Regions from separate parts of the Paenibacillus sp. FSL R7-0216 genome, predicted to be linked through region 1. Evidence: a T-box and tRNA genes for the amino acid it is inferred to sense, from the RefSeq annotation. Region 1 holds a T-box; the other regions hold tRNA genes.

The links. The T-box of region 1 lies ahead of argS (arginine--tRNA ligase). A T-box ahead of a tRNA ligase gene usually reads a tRNA of that ligase, here a tRNA-Arg.
Region 2: it encodes a tRNA-Arg, which carries the amino acid that the T-box ahead of argS (arginine--tRNA ligase) is inferred to sense. The anticodon was not compared.
Region 3: it encodes a tRNA-Arg, which carries the amino acid that the T-box ahead of argS (arginine--tRNA ligase) is inferred to sense. The anticodon was not compared.

Annotation. Positions count from the first base shown of each region.
Region 1 is NZ_CP150222.1:1,792,473-1,799,506, forward strand. Features, by position in the region: gene MKZ15_RS07910 (ABC transporter permease subunit) at 1-790, shown strand, start outside; gene argS (arginine--tRNA ligase) at 896-2,764, opposite strand; T-box leader at 2,808-3,028, opposite strand; gene MKZ15_RS07920 (spore germination protein) at 3,157-4,584, shown strand; gene MKZ15_RS07925 (Ger(x)C family spore germination protein) at 4,605-5,822, shown strand; gene MKZ15_RS07930 (hypothetical protein) at 5,888-6,058, shown strand; gene MKZ15_RS07935 (endospore germination permease) at 6,070-7,034, shown strand, end outside.
Region 2 is NZ_CP150222.1:3,869,991-3,877,024, forward strand. Features, by position in the region: gene MKZ15_RS17640 (response regulator transcription factor) at 1-1,146, opposite strand, end outside; gene MKZ15_RS17645 (histidine kinase) at 1,147-2,946, opposite strand; tRNA gene MKZ15_RS17650 (tRNA-Leu) at 3,248-3,327, opposite strand; tRNA gene MKZ15_RS17655 (tRNA-Arg) at 3,335-3,408, opposite strand; tRNA gene MKZ15_RS17660 (tRNA-Gly) at 3,417-3,491, opposite strand; tRNA gene MKZ15_RS17665 (tRNA-Lys) at 3,508-3,583, opposite strand; tRNA gene MKZ15_RS17670 (tRNA-Asp) at 3,606-3,682, opposite strand; tRNA gene MKZ15_RS17675 (tRNA-Met) at 3,717-3,790, opposite strand; tRNA gene MKZ15_RS17680 (tRNA-Val) at 3,811-3,886, opposite strand; tRNA gene MKZ15_RS17685 (tRNA-Glu) at 3,907-3,978, opposite strand; tRNA gene MKZ15_RS17690 (tRNA-Ser) at 3,996-4,087, opposite strand; tRNA gene MKZ15_RS17695 (tRNA-Asn) at 4,154-4,226, opposite strand; rRNA gene rrf (5S ribosomal RNA) at 4,232-4,348, opposite strand; rRNA gene MKZ15_RS17705 (23S ribosomal RNA) at 4,407-7,034, opposite strand, start outside.
Region 3 is NZ_CP150222.1:4,392,042-4,399,075, forward strand. Features, by position in the region: gene MKZ15_RS20200 (zf-HC2 domain-containing protein) at 1-395, opposite strand, end outside; gene sigW (RNA polymerase sigma factor SigW) at 532-1,107, opposite strand; gene ppc (phosphoenolpyruvate carboxylase) at 1,367-4,162, opposite strand; tRNA gene MKZ15_RS20215 (tRNA-Gly) at 4,500-4,573, opposite strand; tRNA gene MKZ15_RS20220 (tRNA-Pro) at 4,586-4,662, opposite strand; tRNA gene MKZ15_RS20225 (tRNA-Arg) at 4,690-4,766, opposite strand; tRNA gene MKZ15_RS20230 (tRNA-Gly) at 4,776-4,850, opposite strand; tRNA gene MKZ15_RS20235 (tRNA-Leu) at 4,859-4,942, opposite strand; tRNA gene MKZ15_RS20240 (tRNA-Lys) at 4,956-5,031, opposite strand; tRNA gene MKZ15_RS20245 (tRNA-Gln) at 5,045-5,119, opposite strand; tRNA gene MKZ15_RS20250 (tRNA-Val) at 5,126-5,201, opposite strand; tRNA gene MKZ15_RS20255 (tRNA-Glu) at 5,229-5,303, opposite strand; tRNA gene MKZ15_RS20260 (tRNA-Thr) at 5,315-5,387, opposite strand; tRNA gene MKZ15_RS20265 (tRNA-Asn) at 5,391-5,466, opposite strand; rRNA gene rrf (5S ribosomal RNA) at 5,472-5,588, opposite strand; rRNA gene MKZ15_RS20275 (23S ribosomal RNA) at 5,647-7,034, opposite strand, start outside.

The DNA of each region.
Region 1 (7,034 bases):
TATATTCAGAAGGGAACTCAAGGCGCACCGGAAGGGCCTGATCATCTGGGGCGTGTGCCTGTTCTTGCTGGTCGTCAGCGGGATGAGCAAGTATTCGGCCTATTCTGCCGGCGGCGCGAGCAGCGAGGTATTTGATGCCTTACCGCAAACGATGAAGGCGTTGCTTGGAATCGGGTCGTTTGATGTCACGCAAATGAGCGGATTCTTTGCCATGTTATTTTTGTATATCGAGCTGACAGTGGCTATTCATGCGGTGCTGCTGGGGAGCGGGATCATCGCCAAAGAGGAACGGGATAAAACGGTCGAATTCCTTATGGCGAAGCCGGTGTCGCGGGGAAACGTCATTACGGCCAAACTGCTGGCCGCTTTGGTCCAAGTGGTGATTCTGAATCTCGTCACCCTGGTCTCCTCGCTCGTGATGGTCTCCGCCTACAATAAAGGAGAGGCCATCACAGGGGAAATCCTGCAATTCATGACCAGCTTGTTGCTGGTTCAGTTCATCTTCCTATCGATGGGAACGGCACTTTCAGCCTTGTTGAAACGGCCTAAAACTGCGGGCTCCATTGCCACAGGGATCCTGCTGGGATGCTTCGTCATTTCCAAAATCACCGACTTGACAGACGAACTGGATGCTTTAAACGTGCTCTCTCCCTTTAAGTACTTCAGCTATGAACGCATCGTAAAGGGAGAAGGGATTCATGCAGGGATTGCCGCTCTATCCGTCATTTTGGTGGCGGTGCTGGTCTTTGCCACTTATTCGGCATATCGCAAAAGAGAATTAAACGTTTAAACGTTGCACGGCAGAGGCAGACCTCTGCCCATGAAGCGGCGCGGCCGGATAATCGGCCGCGCCGCTTCGGGATCGGTTGGTCCGTTTCGCCGATGTTCTTGCCGTTTACATGCGATCCGGGGCCGGCAACCCTATCACATCCAGTACATCGGCAATTGTATTCTTAAAATTGGCAGTGAGCCATAGCCGGAACGGTTGCCGATTCGGCTCGGCCTTCAGAATTGGACAAGCCGTATAAAAATGATTAAACAAGGTGGCGAGCTCATAGGCAAAATGGCAGATCGGCGTAGGGGACAGTTCCTCGCAAGCCGCACTCAGCGTATCCGGCCAAGCCGCGATCTGCCTAAGCAAGGCATGTTCAGCCCGTTCCAACGGGGTGAAGTCTTCCGGGAGCGACTCCCTTCGCAGGAGCCCGTTTGCTTGGGCTTTGGTCAGGATGCCAGCGGCTCTGGCATGGGCGTACATCAGATATACGCCGGTATTGCCTGTCGTCTCCGTAGCCTGTTGAATATCAAACACCACTTCGGTAGGTAATGCGAACCGCAGTAAGTAGTAACGGATTGCTGCAGCCGCGATCAAGCGGCTGGACAACCCCTCGGGATCGGAGCGCTTGCTTTCGATTTGCGCTTCCATGAGGCACAGCAAATCGGACACTTTGATACCGATTCCTTGTCGTCCGGACATGGCGTATGCGGTTTTGCCGTCGGAGGTGTCGATACTCAAATCCCTTGCCGCACCAGGGCTTAGTGAAACAACGCCATAGCCGACGTGGCGCAGGTTCTTCGCCGAAGCTTCAAATCCCAGGACCTCCAGTGCTTGCTTTACCATCGCCTGCGGGTACTCCTGCCTGCGGTCGATCACGTTCACCACGAGGTCTGCTTTGCCGTAATCGGCGGCGATCCCTTCTGCATGCGTGGACCATAGCCCATCCGCAAACCCTTTATACCGAAAATCGTTCGTCAGCAAACCGAACTTCCAGAGATGGTACGCGATATCCTTGGCTGTGTAGGTCAAAATTCCATTAGACCGAACGAGAACCTTATCGGCTTGATGTTCGGTATCGGGCTCCGCTTCTGAATCGGGCACCGGCTGTTTCAGCACCCAGCAGCCTTCCAGCTTCCCGGACGTTTCCCTTTGAAACTGCTCGGTTTGCTGAAGCAACCGAAAGGCCGAATCCCAAAACCCTTCCCGGACGATACGGCTCTCCCACACCAGCAAGTCGTAATCAATCCCGAAAGACTTCATTTCTTCCAGATGCTCACAAACGATGCGCTCCGCCGTAAGTATACCGATCCAAGCCACATTTCCGTCCCCGTCTTCCAACGCCCGTAGCACTCGAGTTCTTTGCTTCAGAAGCGCGGGATTTTGCTCGTATTCCTTGTTTGTACGAGCATAAAGTTCCCAGCAGTAATCGCCGAACCTCAGATGCTCCGCTTGATGATTGACGTTCAGCAGCCCCACGACGGTATCGGCTAATTGATTACCCAAATCGTCAATATAATTATGAACCTCAACCCGATACCCGGCTTTTTTCAACAATCGTGCCAACGAGTCACCGATACAGGCGTTCCTCAGGTGACCGATGTGAGCCGATTTGTTCGGATTGATGGAGGTATGCTCAATAACGACTTTTCCTCCGCCCGCATCTGAGAGGCGAAAGTCCTTGCGAACCCATACGTTCCAATCGATATGGAAGTTCAGAAACCCCGGCGGTGCGGTTTCGATCCGGTGCAACAGACCTTCTATCCGGCCCGACTCCTCCAGCTCGTTTTTCAGAAGCGCAGCGATTTGCAGCGGCGGCAGACGCAGCGTCCGGGCCAGTTGCATCGCGATGTTCGTCGAATAATCACCGTGTTCCGGACGAGCGGGGCGCTCGATGACAACATTCGGAAGCTCATCGGAGATATGCCCAAGCCTTGCTGAAACGCGCTGCACGGATGCTTCAATGTGTTTTTTCATCCACCTACTGTTCATGGGATTCCCCTCCATAGGAAATAAAATAAGCCTCCGTCTCATTCAAAGAGACGAAGGCTTGCGCGCTCGCGGTACCACTCTTGTTGTTAAACTCCATGTTTAACCACTCTAGGGATAACGGCCTGTTTGCCGTGGTTGCCTACCTCGTATACGTTCAGCAACCATTCTCATGGGTCCGCTTCGCTGTATGCCCTGTACCGGCTTCCACCCTCCCGGCTCGCTAGGACTAGAACCAACAGCTACTCTCCCAATCGTCGAATTTGGGTTATTTTGTAATAGTATATCCGGCATTTTCCGAAAGTCAACCCTCGAATGCTCCTTCCGGCCCGAGTAGGAGATGAAAAAAATGGTAATACTTTTACTACTTCACCAGAACAAAGGGGCTAGCGAACATGCATCAAACGGTCGAGTTCTTCGAAACGTTGCAAAAAAACCTGGAAGGACTTCGTGAACTTCTTGGTAACAGTTCGGATGTTGTGTTTCGCCAGCTTTTGCCATCCGGGCATACGCAAGTCGCTATAGTTTATATCGAAGGGTTAATCGACAGTCAACGCTTGCAACAGGATGTGATACGTCCGATTCTGGAAGCCTCTTCCGACGAGAAGGCGACGCCATCACGGCTCAAGGATACGGTCTTAAACGTAGGTAGCCTTAGCTCAGTGACCACTTATGAGGATACGTGTGACGGATTGTTATCTGGCCAAGCATTGATCCTCATCGATGGGTATGCCGAAGGCGTGCTAGTTTCGGTTCCCGGGTTAGAGGAACGTGCGATTGCCGAATCGAAGGCGCATCCGATTATCCGAGGGCCTCAGGACTCATTTACGGAGGCGATACGCACGAATACCTCCTTGGTACGTCACAGGGTGAAGGATGCAAGGGTTCGCGTACATTCGATTCAGGCAGGCGGTAAAACCAAAACGGATTTAGCTCTTATGTACATGCACGGATTAGCGGATCAACAGCTCGTGAGTGAACTTATTAATAGACTGAGCAACCTCCGGGTTGATCGTGTTCTGGAGGGCGAGTACATCGAGGAAACGCTGAACAAGGACAATACGCTTACGATTTTCCCTATGATGTACAACACGGATCGTCCTGATACGATCGCGGCGGGTGTATTGGAAGGCCGAATTGCCCTCTTTATTGACGGAACCCCATTCGTTCTCCTAGCACCAACCTTGTTCGTCGATTTTCTTCAATCCGCCGAGGATAATTATCAATCGTATCTATACGGGAGCGTTACCCGGTTACTGCGCTATTTATGCCTGTTGATTTGCTTATTAGCTCCTGCCCTGTATATCGCGTTGACTACCTATCATCAGGATTTAATTCCTACGGTGTTGTTATTGAATTTGATGGCACAACGTGAAGGGGTCCCGTTTCCGGCCTTCCTCGAAGCGCTGATCATGGAAGTGGTGTTTGAAATCTTGCGGGAAGCCGGGCTACGGATGCCGAGAACGATTGGACAAGCCGTGTCCATCGTCGGTTCGATCGTGATTGGACAAGCCGCAGTCGAAGCGGGCATCGTTTCTACCGTCATGGTTGTTGTGGTTGCAATAACTGCGATTTCCAGTTTCGCCATTCCGTCGTATTCCATGTCGATCCCGATCCGGATGCTGCGTTTCGGGTTCATGGCGATCGCATCAACTCTTGGAATTTATGGGTTGACTGTCGCTTTTATCATGCTTGTCGTGCATTTAAGCGGGCTCCACTCCTTTGGCATTCCTTATTTATCGCCCTTCGCCCCCTTCAAGTCGCGAAAGCAAGCGGATGCCATTCTCCGTTTCCCCTATCATTCTGGAACCAAAGGACCGTAGAAACCAAGGAGATGATCCCCGTGTGTCGTCAGGGAAAACGATTTGTTCTCTTCCCCATATCCCTCGCGTTGATCGTGCTGCTCTCAGGTTGTTGGAACCACAATGAATTAAATGAACTCTCTATCGTGTTAGCCATCGGGATCGATAAAATGGATGATCACCATTATGAGGTCAGCTTCCAGGTCGTTGATCCCAATCAGATGTCACGGACCCGATCGTCCGATCGTACGCCTACGTCCATACTTTCGGTACGTGCGGAATCCATCAGTGAGGCCTTGCGAAAAACGGCGGGCATGTCATCACGGAAATTATATACGTCCCATCTGCAAATTTTGTTCTTGGATGAGGCCACGGCCAAGCAAGGGATTAATGAGCCGATGGACTGGCTGCTGCGCGACTATGAAATACGGCCTGTCTTTGACCTGGTTATTGTCAGGGACCATACGGCAAAAGACGCGTTATCCTTCGTGACCTCCACGGAACTTCTTCCTGCCCTGGATATGCATAAGGCATTAAAGTTGTCCTACAAAAGCTGGGCCCCGACAGTATACAGCCGGGCTAAGGATTTCCTGGAGAGTTTAAGCAAGGACGGGATCGAACCTGTTATTACCGGATTACAGCTGGGCAGTCAGATCGATAGGGCGCAAACGATGGATAATGTAAAGAAATCCACGCAGCATGCGAACTATTATTATAGCGGCATAGGTGTTTTTCAGGAGGATCACCTGGTTGGGTGGATGAATGAATCGGAAAGTCGAGCCTATAACTATTTGACGAATCATGTGGTCAGCAGTGTTAATAAAATCGATTGTCCGGATTCGAACTTCCAATATACGCTGGAAATCATTGATGCGAACGCGAATCTTCAACCAAGGGTCGTCAACGACAATCCGGTCCTTGAGGCTTCGATCAAAATCGTCAGCAATATTCACGAGATGGGCTGCAATAACATCGATCTCAAGAAAGAAGATGACCTGTTGAAGCTACAGAAACTAGCTGCAGACCAGTTTGTGGACACCTTAAATCTTGGAATACAGAAAGCGCAATCGCTGGGCGCGGACATCTTTGGGTTCGGCGAAGCTTTTCATCGGGCTTATCCGGCAAAATGGCACGAATGGAAAGGCGATTGGGACAGGCGGTTTCAAGAAATGGATGTTACCGTGAGCGTGAATATGGAAATACAGCGAAACGGGAAAATCATCAGTCCCTTCGGGATGAAGCAGAATAAACAGGAGTGAGGAAAAACGTGCTTTACGCCATTTTATTCGCGTCTGTGGCTATATCGATCTGGGAATACCGTAGGATGTACCGTAAAAAATATTTCAAGGACATCGTGGTGCATGCGGCATTCCTGTGTGTAGGCATCGTCCTCCTGGTTCTTCAATTGCTTAACATTCAAGTTCCGTCACCAACGCTGGCGATTCAAGCCTTATTCGGACCGGCAGGCAAGCTGCTCGCCAATTTATTATCTTGAGGGGTATCGGAATGAACAACCGTGGTTTAACCGTACGGCAATTTGCATTGTGGATGGCGATGTATCAAATCGGTAGCGCTTATCTCCTCATTCCATCGGGTCTTGCCACAGTTGCGGGACACGATGCATGGCTCTGCGTCGTGGTGGCCATAGGTATTCAATATCTGCTCGTCCCGTTGCTGACGGCACTTACCGGGCAAATGCGAGGGAACTCATTTGTCCAATACCTTCGTCGTTTGTTCGGCAACACCTCGGGCTCCGTACTGTCGATCTTGTTTGTTTTTCTGTTTCCTTACTTAATCTTTATTTTCACGTTGCGAAATTTAAGCGATTTTATCACGACGTCAGTTATGCCGTTAACGCCTCCTTACGTTCTGTTGGCGCTGATGCTTGTTGCTGTCGTATTTGCCCTAAGGTCGGGAGTGCCAACGATTGGTCGTAGTTCGGAAATTTTATTCTTGTTCCTGCCTGCGATTTTTTTGTTGGTTGCCCTCTCGCTGTTGTCCGAGACCCATTGGCATAATCTAGCCCCTTTCCTGGAGTATGGCTGGAAGCCGATACTGCTAGGCTCCTTCCCGTTGTTAGCTTTTCCTTACTTGGAAACCGTCTTGTTTCTATTTCTAGTTCCGCATATTCCCGAATCCGTAAATTGGAGAAAGGCGGTCTGTTTGGGTTCCGCCCTTAGCGGCACCATGTACTTGCTTATGATGCTAATAACCACGGCGGCGCTCAGCGAGGGGGTCATGGCCAATTTGACGTTTGCCAGTTATTTCGTGGTACGAACGATCGCGATCGGCGATTTTTTTCAACGATTCGAGATTGTAATTACGATTTTTTGGTACACTTCGATCTTTTTCCGCCTGGTTTTTTTGTTGCAGGTATCCATTCAAGGACTGTCCGAAGCCTTCGCATTAAGGAGCAAGGATACGTTGATTATTCCGCTGGTACTGATCGCCATCGTTTTCTCCGGCATGAT
Region 2 (7,034 bases), 2.1 Mb from region 1:
TGCCCATTCTACTGTGTTATGAAGAAGATCTAGATGATCGGAAAACTTCTCCTCCAGCGCAGGATCCGCAGGTCTTACTTCTTCCACAGCCAGCTTAAGGCGGATCATAACCTCAGCGGCAATTCTCCATAAGTGCCGAGGCGTCATGCCCTCCTGTTGCTGCAGCTTGACAAAATCTTCTTGAATCACGTCTTTCAGTCTATCGGCGTCCCGGGTATGAAGCAATTGGATATACTGTTCCCAGCTGATGCTGCTTTCCGAACGTATCAACACTTTAGACATGTTCATTTTCTCATATTGGAAAATCGTTTCTCTGGGAAACAGCAGGAAATAATCCAATGCCTGTTTCGCCTCGTCATAGCTCAGAGAATCAGAGTCCTCCGTAGCCTCGACTCGTCCAAGTCCGATCCGGATATCGTTTCGCTCTTCCTGTCCAACTCTCGAGCACCACTCTTGCAGAAACCTTTGGGCAAACTCGCTCAACCCTCCCTCATTGTCCGACTGAAATATGATGGCCACATCCCCATCAAGATCGCGGTAGACCCACGGGGCTTGATTGCCCTTCGTCTCGTCCAATTCATCAAATAACCGGTCTGCATAGTCTCCCTTCCTGGCAACTGCGGCCAATCTGTATTGGCGAGTAGGGCCAAGCTGAAGCAGCTTACAGCGCTCTTTCCACTCAGCTGCCGCGATTTGCCTGGTCATCCAGCGATGAAGGGTGTTATTTCTGATAATGTAAATGTCATTTAAATCATCGTAATTGGGTCTAGCAGCCTCCAACTTGTCCATGAGCGTGCTCAAAGTTTGGGTGAGTTCAGACACATTGACCGGCTTCAAGAGATAATTCTCAATGCCCAGACTCATCCCTTCCTTGAGATAGTCGAATTCATTGTAACCACTCAAAATGATGACCTTGAGTTGATCATCGTCTTGACGTGCCTTGCGGATTAACTCCAACCCGTTCATTCCCGGCATGGAGATATCCGTAATCAAAACATCCACTTTCGTGGTGGCAAGCAGTTCAAGGGCTTTCCTTCCTCCCTTTGCCATTCCCACGATTTCCAGTCCCATTGCTCCCCAATCGATTAAGCTGCTTAGACCTTCAAGAATATATTTCTCATCATCTACAAGAAGAACTTTGTACACCTATAAATCTCCCTTCACGTAAGGCATACTGATTATTACCGTTGTTCCTTCGCCATACCTGCTGTCCAAATTCATGGTACATTCATCGCCATAGATATAAATCAGCCGTTGGTATACACTACGAAGTCCGAAGGATTTGCTGCCTGAATCAGGTTGTGACAAAGATTGTCGGATTGCATTTAACCTCTCCTCGCTCATCCCTACTCCATTGTCGCTGACAACAATTGATACAAATTCGTCCTTTAGTTCGGAACTCACCTCAATGCGGTTGATGATATCGTCGTCGCGCAAACCGTGAACGATAAAGTTCTCAATGATGACCTGTAGCGACAACTTTACAATGCAATGGTCCGCCGTTCGAGGGTCCAATCGGATCTCATAGCTGAAATTATCCTGGTAACGAGACTTGAACAATTCCAGATACATCCTGCTGTTCTCCATCTCTTGCTGAAGGCTTACAAACATCTCTTCCTCGACTAGATTCCGAAATAAGTTCGCCAGATTGTAGACCATGTCCCCTACTTCCGTTACGCCCAACGAGACGGCTCTCATTCGGATGACTTCCAGTGTATTGAACAAGAAATGCGGGTTCACGCGAGCCTGAAGCGCGGTCATTTCCGCCCGGCTTTGCTCTGCTTCCGCCTTATAACTACGGTTAATATGGTGGGTAAGTTTATTCAGCATTTGGTTGAAACTGCCTGCGATCAGCCCTAATTCATCCTTCCTTTTAACGGGAATGCGAACGCTCAATTCCCCTGTTTCAACAATGCGCATTGAATGGATAATCAGATGCATCTGTTTGGTATAATTCATCACGAATCCAAAGGGAATCAAAATGATGACAAGTATGCAAGCCATGCTCAAAATCACAATAGTTCGCTGAATATCCACTAATCCGGCATTGATTTCCGCCTTGGGAACGACACTTAGCACAATGTAACCATTATTATTTTGGACAGCGCTAATCCATGAATTTTCCTTCAAAATGGCCGAACCATTGTAAGATAGAACTTGCTCGCCATATGGATACGGTTCGTTATAATATTGGCCGGACCGATCATAAATCACCTTGCCCTTTGGGGTGAGCACCAATAAATTACCTTTAAGCTTATTTTCGTATGGGGCTATGGCTGAGCCGATTTGGTCGGAATCATAGTATACCAGCAGATGTCCAACCGTCTTTAGATTATACCGGTTTGTGATGTTCGTACGCGCCGTGTACATCCGCTCCTGGTTCTTATCGACGAGCTTTTCAAGCCATAGATTAGGAACAGAGATTCGAGCGGATTCATTCATGATGGCTCCAGGCACATAGGACTTCTCGGCGTTTACTTGATAGGACTTCAATCGCCCATGCCAGAAATCGTATACTTGCTGACTATCCTCCCCATAAAGAATAAGCTCTTTAATCGCAGGATTGGCATCCATTTTCCTAACAAAGAAACTCGCGGCATCCCAGTATGAGGCGCCGGAACCGGTGAGTTTCTCCAATCTGTAGTTCACATATTCGTTGTAGTTGTGCATGAGAAAAAAAGACACATTATCCGCAAGCGCTGATTGACTATATATTTCGTTTGTAATCTGCTCCACATAGTCCACATTTTTCTGCACGTAGTCATTTATACTGTCCAAGGCTCTGCGTTGGATTTCCATCTGACTTTGCACGGCCGAATCCAACATGCTCCTAAAGATCGCTTGGGCGATGCCTATCACAGTAACGATGGCTATCAGACTATATATAACCACCATCTTCGAGAGCGTCTTGTCTTTAATAAAAGTCTGATACCAACTACTTAACAAAGCAGCTTCCCCCTGTAATCATTTACGATTTCATCCAAGCCTGACCCATAACGACCTGATCTGCTTTGAGTCTTCATTATATGCTTGTACGATTTGATTTTTCAATAAAGAAAAGTCTGATAAGGAGTGGGCGGGCACCCTCCACTCTCCGGATGGCCATTGTCTGATTTGGAGAAATGGGGAGGGGATGATTCGATTCACCTTCTGAAGAAACATTGCTTGGAACATGAAAAAAGGCAAAATAAAAAAACAGATTTATAAATATCACATTAGCGTGAATTTATAAATCTGTTTGGTTTGATGCCGGTGAAGGGACTCGAACCCCCACGGTTTCCCTCACGATTTTGAGTCGCGCGCGTCTGCCAATTCCGCCACACCGGCAAGGAAACGCGCCCTAAGAGATTCGAACTCCTGACCTTTTGATTCGTAGTCAAACGCTCTATCCAGCTGAGCTAAGGGCGCGTATTAGATGGAGCGGACGACGGGAATCGAACCCGCGACCCTCGCCTTGGCAAGGCGATGCTCTACCGCTGAGCCACGTCCGCATAAAGAATATGAAACTGGTGAGCCATGAAGGACTCGAACCTTCGACACCCTGATTAAAAGTCAGGTGCTCTACCAACTGAGCTAATGGCTCGTACAAAGAAGGCATAAAATAATGGCGGAGCCGACGGGATTCGAACCCGCGGTCTCCTGCGTGACAGGCAGGCATGTTAGGCCTCTACACCACGGCTCCACACTTGGATCATGCCATCCTCTTGCGAGGATAATTGCGGGGGCAGGATTTGAACCTGCGGCCTTCGGGTTATGAGCCCGACGAGCTACCGGGCTGCTCCACCCCGCGTCAGTAAAAGAGAATCGATATGGTGGAGGCTGAGGGGATCGAACCCCCGACCCTCTGCTTGTAAGGCAGATGCTCTCCCAGCTGAGCTAAGCCTCCATATCTGGGACGATAAAGAATGACCCGTAGGGGATTCGAACCCCTGTTACCTCCGTGAAAGGGAGGTGTCTTAACCCCTTGACCAACGGGCCACAAACAAAGTCCTTGCTGGCGGAGAGAGAGGGATTCGAACCCTCGAGACGCTTGTGACGCCTACACGATTTCCAATCGTGCTCCTTCGGCCAACTCGGACACCTCTCCATATGAGTTGGTTTCCCCAGAAGAGAAGCAAATATGAAATGCATACATGCTTCCTTCCAGGATGGACTCCCCGAACAGGACTCGAACCTGTGACAACTCGATTAACAGTCGAGTGCTCTACCAACTGAGCTATCAGGGAATATTGCTTGGCGGCGTCCTACTCTCCCAGGACCCTTCGGTCCAAGTACCATCGGCGCTGGAGGGCTTAACGGTCGTGTTCGGGATGGGTACGTGTGGAACCCCTCCGCCATCGCCACCAAACGGTTCAAGGTTTAATCCTTGAAAACTGGATACGAAACGAATTTGCTGTTTTAGATATTTGGATAAGCCCTCGACCGATTAGTACCTGTCAGCTCCATACATTGCTGCACTTCCACCTCAGGCCTATCAACCTCGTCGTCTTCAAGGGGTCTTACTAATTGGGAAATCTCATCTTGAGGGGGCTTCACGCTTAGATGCTTTCAGCGCTTATCCCGTCCGCACTTAGCTACCCAGCTGTGCTCCTGGCGGAACAACTGGTGCACCAGCGGTGCGTCCATCCCGGTCCTCTCGTACTAAGGACAGCTCCTCTCAAATTTCCTGCGCCCACGACAGATAGGGACCGAACTGTCTCACGACGTTCTGAACCCAGCTCGCGTACCGCTTTAATGGGCGAACAGCCCAACCCTTGGGACCTACTTCAGCCCCAGGATGCGATGAGCCGACATCGAGGTGCCAAACCTCCCCGTCGATGTGGACTCTTGGGGGAGATAAGCCTGTTATCCCCAGGGTAGCTTTTATCCGTTGAGCGATGGCCCTTCCATGCGGTACCACCGGATCACTAAGCCCGACTTTCGTCCCTGCTCGACTTGTCAGTCTCGCAGTCAAGCTCCCTTTTGCCTTTGCACTCTTCGAATGATTTCCAACCATTCTGAGGGAACCTTGGGGCGCCTCCGTTACTCTTTAGGAGGCGACCGCCCCAGTCAAACTGCCCACCTGACACTGTCCCCGTACCGGATCACGGTACCAGGTTAGAACTCCGATACGATCAGGGTGGTATCCCAACGGCGCCTCCACCGAAGCTGGCGCTCCGGCTTCCTAGGCTCCCACCTATCCTGTACAAATCGTATCAAAGTCCAATATCAAGCTGCAGTAAAGCTCCATGGGGTCTTTCCGTCTTGTCGCGGGTAACCTGCATCTTCACAGGTATTAAAATTTCACCGGATCTCTCGTTGAGACAGCGCCCAAGTCGTTACGCCATTCGTGCGGGTCAGAATTTACCTGACAAGGAATTTCGCTACCTTAGGACCGTTATAGTTACGGCCGCCGTTTACTGGGGCTTCGGTTCATAGCTTCGGGTTTAACCCCTAACCACTCCCCTTAACCTTCCAGCACCGGGCAGGCGTCAGCCCGTATACTTCGCCTTGCGGCTTCGCACAGACCTGTGTTTTTGCTAAACAGTCGCTTGGGCCTTTTCACTGCGGCCCCCTCGAGCTATTCACTCTACCGGGGCACCCCTTCTCCCGAAGTTACGGGGTCATTTTGCCGAGTTCCTTAACGAGAGTTCTTCCGCGCGCCTTAGAATTCTCTTCTCGCCTACCTGTGTCGGTTTGCGGTACGGGCACCTTCTCCTGACTAGAGGCTTTTCTTGGCAGTGTGAGATCATGACCTTCGGTACTATAATTTTCCCTCCCCATCACAGCCCAGCCTTACGGTGTGCGGATTTGCCTACACACCAGCCTCACTGCTTGGACGAGCATCCATCAGCTCGCGTCACTACCCTACTGCGTCACCCCATCGCTCATAACGGATTACGGTGGTACAGGAATTTCAACCTGTTGTCCTTCGACTACGCCTTTCGGCCTCGCCTTAGGTCCCGACTTACCCTGAGCGGACGAACCTTCCTCAGGAACCCTTAGGCTTTCGGCGGATCAGATTCTCACTGATCTTTTCGTTACTCATACCGGCATTCTCACTTGTATGCTGTCCAGCGCTCCTTACGGTACACCTTCTACCTACATACAACGCTCCCCTACCCCAGATGCAAAGCATCTAGCCATAGCTTCGGTGGTGTGTTTAGCCCCGTTACATTTTCGGCGCAGAGTCACTCGACCAGTGAGCTATTACGCACTCTTTAAATGGTGGCTGCTTCTAAGCCAACATCCTGGTTGTCTGTGCAACTCCACATCCTTTCCCACTTAACACACACTTGGGGACCTTAGCTGATGGTCTGGGCTGTTTCCCTTTTGACAATGGATCTTAGCACTCACTGTCTGACTCCCGGATAATAAATATGTGGCATTCGGAGTTTGACTGAGCTTGGTAACCCTTGGCGGGCCCCGCACCCAATCAGTGCTCTACCTCCACTATTCTTCTTTCCGAGGCTAGCCCTAAAGCTATTTCGGGGAGAACCAGCTATCTCCGAGTTCGATTGGAATTTCTCCGCTACCCCCACCTCATCCCCGCACTTTTCAACGTACGTGGGTTCGGGCCTCCAGTGCGTGTTACCGCACCTTCACCCTGGACAGGGGTAGATCACACGGTTTCGGGTCTACGCCTACAAACTAAGTCGCCCTATTCAGACTCGCTTTCGCTGCGGCTCCACCTTCACGGCTTAACCTTGCTTGCAAACGTAACTCGCCGGTTCATTCTACAAAAGGCACGCCATCACCCATAGATCGGGCTCTGACTTCTTGTAAGCACACGGTTTCAGGTTCTATTTCACTCCCCTTCCGGGGTGCTTTTCACCTTTCCCTCACGGTACTGCTTCACTATCGGTCACTAGGGAGTATTTAGCCTTACCAGATGGTCCTGGCAGATTCATACGGGGTTTCACGTGCCCCGCACTACTCGGGATCCGTCTCGGAGGGTTCACACTTTCGATTACAGGGCTTTTACCTTCTTTGGCGGGCCTTTCCAGACCTCTTCGTCTAATATGAACCTTTGTAACTCCATGTGAGACGTCCCA
Region 3 (7,034 bases), 2.6 Mb from region 1:
TCGCCTTGAATAATGACCTGATCCAGGTCCGCTCCTTTAACGATGAGTTGATCGTCGCTATCCCAAAGAGATACTGCACTGAACAGCATGACCAGTAAAAACATCGCTGCCGCCGTCAAAGCCGGATGGCGTCTGATCCATTGGATCCATGCCTGCTGCTTGGGCTGACTCGGGATCTGGCTGATGATCCGGTTCACCAGTTCATCGGGAGCCGATAGGTTAGCATGCTGTTTAATCGTTGCAAACAGCATCATTTCGGTTCTTTCCAATTCCCTGAATTCCTTTAGGCAATCCGGACACTGGTCTAGATGCAGCTTCAGCTGTTCGACATGGTCGCGGCTCAATTCGCCGTCCAGGTAATCATGCATCATGGATGAGGCATGTTTGCATTCCATATCAGCCAATCCTTTCAGTAGTACTAATCTATGCGAAAAGCGGAGGGCACGGCTAGAGATCATAGTCGTCCTACCTTAACATACGTAACGATTCACATTTCGTTTCAAAAATAATATCGTTGGAGGAGTCCCCATTTTAAAGCATCTTATGCTCTAGCTTCTTACGTAGAAATTCCCGTCCACGGTGAACGCGCGTCTTGACCGTCGTCACCGGCATATCCAACACGTCGCTGATCTCTTGCAGCGACATTTCCTGAAGATAACGGAGCACGATCACCGACTTGTATTTGGCAGGCAAGCCGTCGATGGCTTGGTGGATGGTCTGTTGCGTTTCCGACAGCAGATATTCCGATTCCGGCGTTCGTTCGTCCCCGGGAATCAAGGTGTATCCGTCCATGCCCTCCTGATCGTTCATTTCGGCATCCAGATAATAACTTGGCTTCCGCTTCCGCAGCCGATCGATGCATAAGTTGGTCGCAATCCGGTAAATCCACGTGGAGAACTTCTGCTTGTCGTCGTATCGGCTCCAATTTTTGTGCACCCTTAAGAACGTCTCCTGTACGACATCCTCCGCCTCGTGACGATTCGACAACATCCGGTATGCGAGATGATAAAGCTTATCCTTATATAGATCAACAAGTTCGGCGAAGGCGCCCTGATCTCCTTTGCGGGCCAGCTTCACCAGTCTTGCATCAAAATGTTCCACCACCATATTTTCCCCCAAATCGGTTGGAAGGGCTCAGGTACATGATATCCTTATATACTTATACCCTGCCTGTCCGGCTATTCGTCCCTTTAGTAACCTGACTTTATGACAATTTAAAGGGTACTTCCAGTCGTCGGCACTTCATTCAAATGTTAAAGCAACTTTTCACAAAATGCAATACATTCAGCAAAAGCGGAATGCAAAAAAACGGACCTCCTCGTAGAGAAGGCCCGTTTTGACTTTCCTGTCGATAAATCTGCAGGTATCAACCCGTATTCCGGAGACCTGCGGCAATTCCGTTAATCGTAAGCAACACTTCACGCAGCAGTTCGGCATCATCCTGACCTTGGTCTCGCGCCGTGCGCAGCTCCGTCAAGAGCTGTACCTGCAAATAGCTAAGCGGATCGACATATGGGTTACGCAAGCGGATAGATTCTTGCAGCCCAGGTATGTTATCGAGGATCTCGGTAATGCCGGTGATTTTCAACACCATTTCCCGAGTCAAGCGGAACTCCGCTTCAATTTGGCTGAGGATGCGATCCTTAACCTCGTCATCCGAGCACATTTTCGCATACTCTTTAGCAATCACCAGATCTGCTTTGATCAACGCGAACTGTAGTGTATCAACCACCGTTCTGAAGAATGAGAAATGCTGATACATATTTTGAAGAACCTTGAGGTTCTCTTCGTTGTTTTGGTAGAAGTCCATCAGACCGGTCCCCGCTGCGTACCAGGCTGGGAACAAGTACCGGCTTTGCGTCCAGGCAAACACCCATGGAATCGCCCGCAGGTCCTCAAACCGATCGCTATTCTTGCGCTTGGAAGGACGGGAACCGATATTCAACTCGCCGACCTCGACCAATGGCGTCGATTCACGGAAGAATTTCAAGAAATCCGGTTCGCGGAAAACAAGATCTTGATACTTATGAAGCGATTTCTCGGAAATGCCCGCCATGATGTCTTCCCAACGTTGCTCTTCCGGACTTGTTCCTTGATGGAGCTTCGCTTGAATCGCCGCGGTAATCAGGGCCGAGGTTGCTTGCTCCAAGCTGCGGTACGCGATACCGCGTAAAGAATAACGCGAAGAAATCACTTCGCCTTGCTCGGTGATCTTGATACCTCCGCCAATCGTTTCTGGCGGTTGCACGAGGATACTGCGGTTCAGCGGCATACCGCCACGCCCAAGCGCGCCGCCGCGTCCGTGGAAGAACTTTAGCTTAACGCCATATTCATGGGCTGCGGCTGTAATTTGCTTCAGCGCTACGCGTAGCTCCCAGTTCGCCGTAACGACACCGCCGTCCTTATTGCTGTCGGAGTAGCCCAGCATGATTTCCTGGAGATCGTTCATCGCCGCTACCGACTCGCGGTAAATCGGCATGCCGAATAGCTGGCGCATGATTCCCGGCGCTGCGTGCAAGTCGTCGATCGTTTCAAACAGCGGAACAGCTTGCAGTGTACATACGACCGATCCATCGGCTTCTTTGCGGAATAAGCCCACCTCTTTCGAGAAGACCATGACCTCGAGAATATCACTGGCCGCCTCCGCCATACTAATGAGATAGCTGGTAATGCACTGCTGGCCGTATTCTTTTTGCGCCAGATACACGGTGCGGTAAACATCCAGGCACTCTCTCGTATTCTCGCTGTAATCCTGATACGGAGAAGTGAGTGGCCGCGGGTCGTTTAACAAACGTTCCAGCAACTCAATCTTGTCTTGCTCCTCCAGTTCGGCATAATTGTCCACGATATTCATCTTCGCCAAAATTTCCGTCATGGCGTTCTCATGTTCTTTGCTGTGCTGGCGGATATCGAGCGTGGCTGTGTGGAAGCCAAACAGCTCTGCCTGACGAATCAGCTTCTTAATATGGGTATCGGCAACATAGTCGGCGTAGTGATGACGTAAGCTCCGGTCGATGATTTTCAGATCCTGGATAAACGCCTCAACACTTGGGTAACGCTCTGGCGTATCCCTCTTGCTGTCATCCAAAACATTGTGCAGTTTCTCCGTCATGTACGTCAGCTTGATACGATACGGTTCTTTATCGTTGTTCCATTGCTGCGTTTTGCGCAAAGTGACCTGAAGGCGATCCCGTTGAATGGAGGCCATCAGTTCGTCCGTTACATCTACAATGCTGGTGCTGAAGCTGAGGTGCTTGAACAACTCGGACAAAATCCGTTGGTACTCGCGAACCGAAAGTTTGCGTTGCATCCGCAGCGTCTCCCAAGTCACATCCGAGGTTACCGATGGATTGCCGTCCCGGTCGCCGCCGATCCAGGAACCGAAGCGCAAATACGTTGGCACGTGCCAATAATGCTCCGGATAGTATTTAGTCAGACAGCGTTCCAGCTCCTGATACACTTCAGGCAATACATGGAATAAGGTTTCATGAAAATAGTACATGCCGTTTCTAACTTCATCCAGTACGGTGGGCTTACGATCACGCAACTCATCGGTTTGCCAAAGGGTAATCACTTCGTTAAGCAGCTTCTCCCGCAGTTGCTCCCGTTCCCGGAACGTGAGTGTCGGGTTATCCAACTGCATAACATCGTCAGCGATACGCTTGTGGATGTCTAGAATCGCGCGACGCATCGCTTCCGTCGGATGGGCTGTCATGACCAATTCCAGCGACATGCCTCCCAGGATCTCCTGAGCTTCAGCATAGTTAAAGCCCTGCTCCTTCAAATCGCGGACAGCTGCCTCGATCGTGCCGGACTGAACGGTCTCCCCGGCAGATAGCTCGTAGTCACGTTTGCGGCGAATCCGGTGGTTCTGCTCTGCGATATTCACCAGTTGGAAGTAGATCGCAAATGCACGGATCACCTGATGACGGATTCCGGGCTCCAAAGAATTGATCATACCTTTAAATTCTTCATGCAATTCCGGCAAAAATACAGCCCGCAGGGATTTACTGGCTTCACGTATCTTCTCGACAATATCCAAGAGCTCATTGCCGCCCTGATGCACCAGGACCTCTCCTAGAATATTGCCCAAAAAACGAATGTCGCGCCGAAGCAAGTTATTCGAGTTGCCTTTTCCTGCGGTAACCGTTAACTCTGTCATGTTTCTCCCCCATTTCATCCCTAATGCAGCAAGCTTCATTCCGCATTGTCATCATCTTTGTCGTTTAGACCAAATGGCGTTCGCTAAGCGTTTCTTAACATCATACAATAAACTCCCCTGAAAATCTTCACTTAATTTGTAAGAAATTTTATCCTGGGAAGCTGTGATGCGCGTAGTGGAGCGCTATTCATTTCAACTTCACTTACCCTAACACGGTAAAGCAGTAAAATGCAAGGGTATAAGTTAATGATAGAAAATTTTTATACCCGGGAAGGAGATAATCCTCTAAAATTATAACAAAAAACATCATCTTATCCGATGATGTTGCTGTTATGTATGGAGCGGGTGATGGGAATCGAACCCACGCTACCAGCTTGGAAGGCTGGAGTTCTACCATTGAACTACACCCGCACCTTAAAGAAATGGTCGGGATGACACGATTCGAACATGCGACCCCCTGGTCCCAAACCAGGTGCTCTACCAAGCTGAGCTACATCCCGTTAATAAGGTGGTATTGATTTAAAAAATGGCGCGCCCTAAGAGATTCGAACTCCTGACCTTTTGATTCGTAGTCAAACGCTCTATCCAGCTGAGCTAAGGGCGCGTATTTAGATGGAGCGGACGACGGGAATCGAACCCGCGACCCTCGCCTTGGCAAGGCGATGCTCTACCGCTGAGCCACGTCCGCATTAAAGATGGTGCGCGTGGAGGGACTTGAACCCCCACGTCAAAGACGCTAGATCCTAAGTCTAGTGCGTCTGCCAATTCCGCCACACGCGCACATAATTGAAACTGGTGAGCCATGAAGGACTCGAACCTTCGACACCCTGATTAAAAGTCAGGTGCTCTACCAACTGAGCTAATGGCTCTTACTAAGAAAAGTGGCTGGGGATATAGGATTCGAACCTATGCATGACGGAGTCAAAGTCCGTTGCCTTACCGCTTGGCTAATCCCCAATGGTATGGTGGAGGCTGAGGGGATCGAACCCCCGACCCTCTGCTTGTAAGGCAGATGCTCTCCCAGCTGAGCTAAGCCTCCATATCTGGGATCTACATATTACGGAAATGGTGACCCGTAGGGGATTCGAACCCCTGTTACCTCCGTGAAAGGGAGGTGTCTTAACCCCTTGACCAACGGGCCCTATGTAGAGAAGCTCTCAACCGGGATCGAACCGGTGACCTCATCCTTACCATGGATGCACTCTACCTACTGAGCTATGAGAGCATATGGCTCCCCGAACAGGACTCGAACCTGTGACAACTCGATTAACAGTCGAGTGCTCTACCAACTGAGCTATCAGGGAATATTGCTTGGCGGCGTCCTACTCTCCCAGGACCCTTCGGTCCAAGTACCATCGGCGCTGGAGGGCTTAACGGTCGTGTTCGGGATGGGTACGTGTGGAACCCCTCCGCCATCGCCACCAAACGGTTCAAGGTTTAATCCTTGAAAACTGGATACGAAACGAATTTGCTGTTTTAGATATTTGGATAAGCCCTCGACCGATTAGTACCTGTCAGCTCCATACATTGCTGCACTTCCACCTCAGGCCTATCAACCTCGTCGTCTTCAAGGGGTCTTACTAATTGGGAAATCTCATCTTGAGGGGGGCTTCACGCTTAGATGCTTTCAGCGCTTATCCCGTCCGCACTTAGCTACCCAGCTATGCTCCTGGCGGAACAACTGGTGCACCAGCGGTGCGTCCATCCCGGTCCTCTCGTACTAAGGACAGCTCCTCTCAAATTTCCTGCGCCCACGACAGATAGGGACCGAACTGTCTCACGACGTTCTGAACCCAGCTCGCGTACCGCTTTAATGGGCGAACAGCCCAACCCTTGGGACCTACTTCAGCCCCAGGATGCGATGAGCCGACATCGAGGTGCCAAACCTCCCCGTCGATGTGGACTCTTGGGGGAGATAAGCCTGTTATCCCCAGGGTAGCTTTTATCCGTTGAGCGATGGCCCTTCCATGCGGTACCACCGGATCACTAAGCCCGACTTTCGTCCCTGCTCGACTTGTCAGTCTCGCAGTCAAGCTCCCTTTTGCCTTTGCACTCTTCGAATGATTTCCAACCATTCTGAGGGAACCTTGGGGCGCCTCCGTTACTCTTTAGGAGGCGACCGCCCCAGTCAAACTGCCCACCTGACACTGTCCCCGTACCGGATCACGGTACCAGGTTAGAACTCCGATACGATCAGGGTGGTATCCCAACGGCGCCTCCACCGAAGCTGGCGCTCCGGCTTCCTAGGCTCCCACCTATCCTGTACAAATCGTATCAAAGTCCAATATCAAGCTGCAGTAAAGCTCCATGGGGTCTTTCCGTCTTGTCGCGGGTAACCTGCATCTTCACAGGTATTAAAATTTCACCGGATCTCTCGTTGAGACAGCGCCCAAGTCGTTACGCCATTCGTGCGGGTCAGAATTTACCTGACAAGGAATTTCGCTACCTTAGGACCGTTATAGTTACGGCCGCCGTTTACTGGGGCTTCGGTTCATAGCTTCGGGTTTAACCCCTAACCACTCCCCTTAACCTTCCAGCACCGGGCAGGCGTCAGCCCGTATACTTCGCCTTGCGGCTTCGCACAGACCTGTGTTTTTGCTAAACAGTCGCTTGGGCCTTTTCACTGCGGCCCCCTCGAGCTATTCACTCTACCGGGGCACCCCTTCTCCCGAAGTTACGGGGTCATTTTGCCGAGTTCCTTAACGAGAGTTCTTCCGCGCGCCTTAGAATTCTCTTCTCGCCTACCTGTGTCGGTTTGCGGTACGGGCACCTTCTCCTGACTAGAGGCTTTTCTTGGCAGTGTGAGATCATGACCTTCGGTACTATAATTTTCCCTCCCCATCACAGCCCAGCCTTACGGTGTGCGGATTTG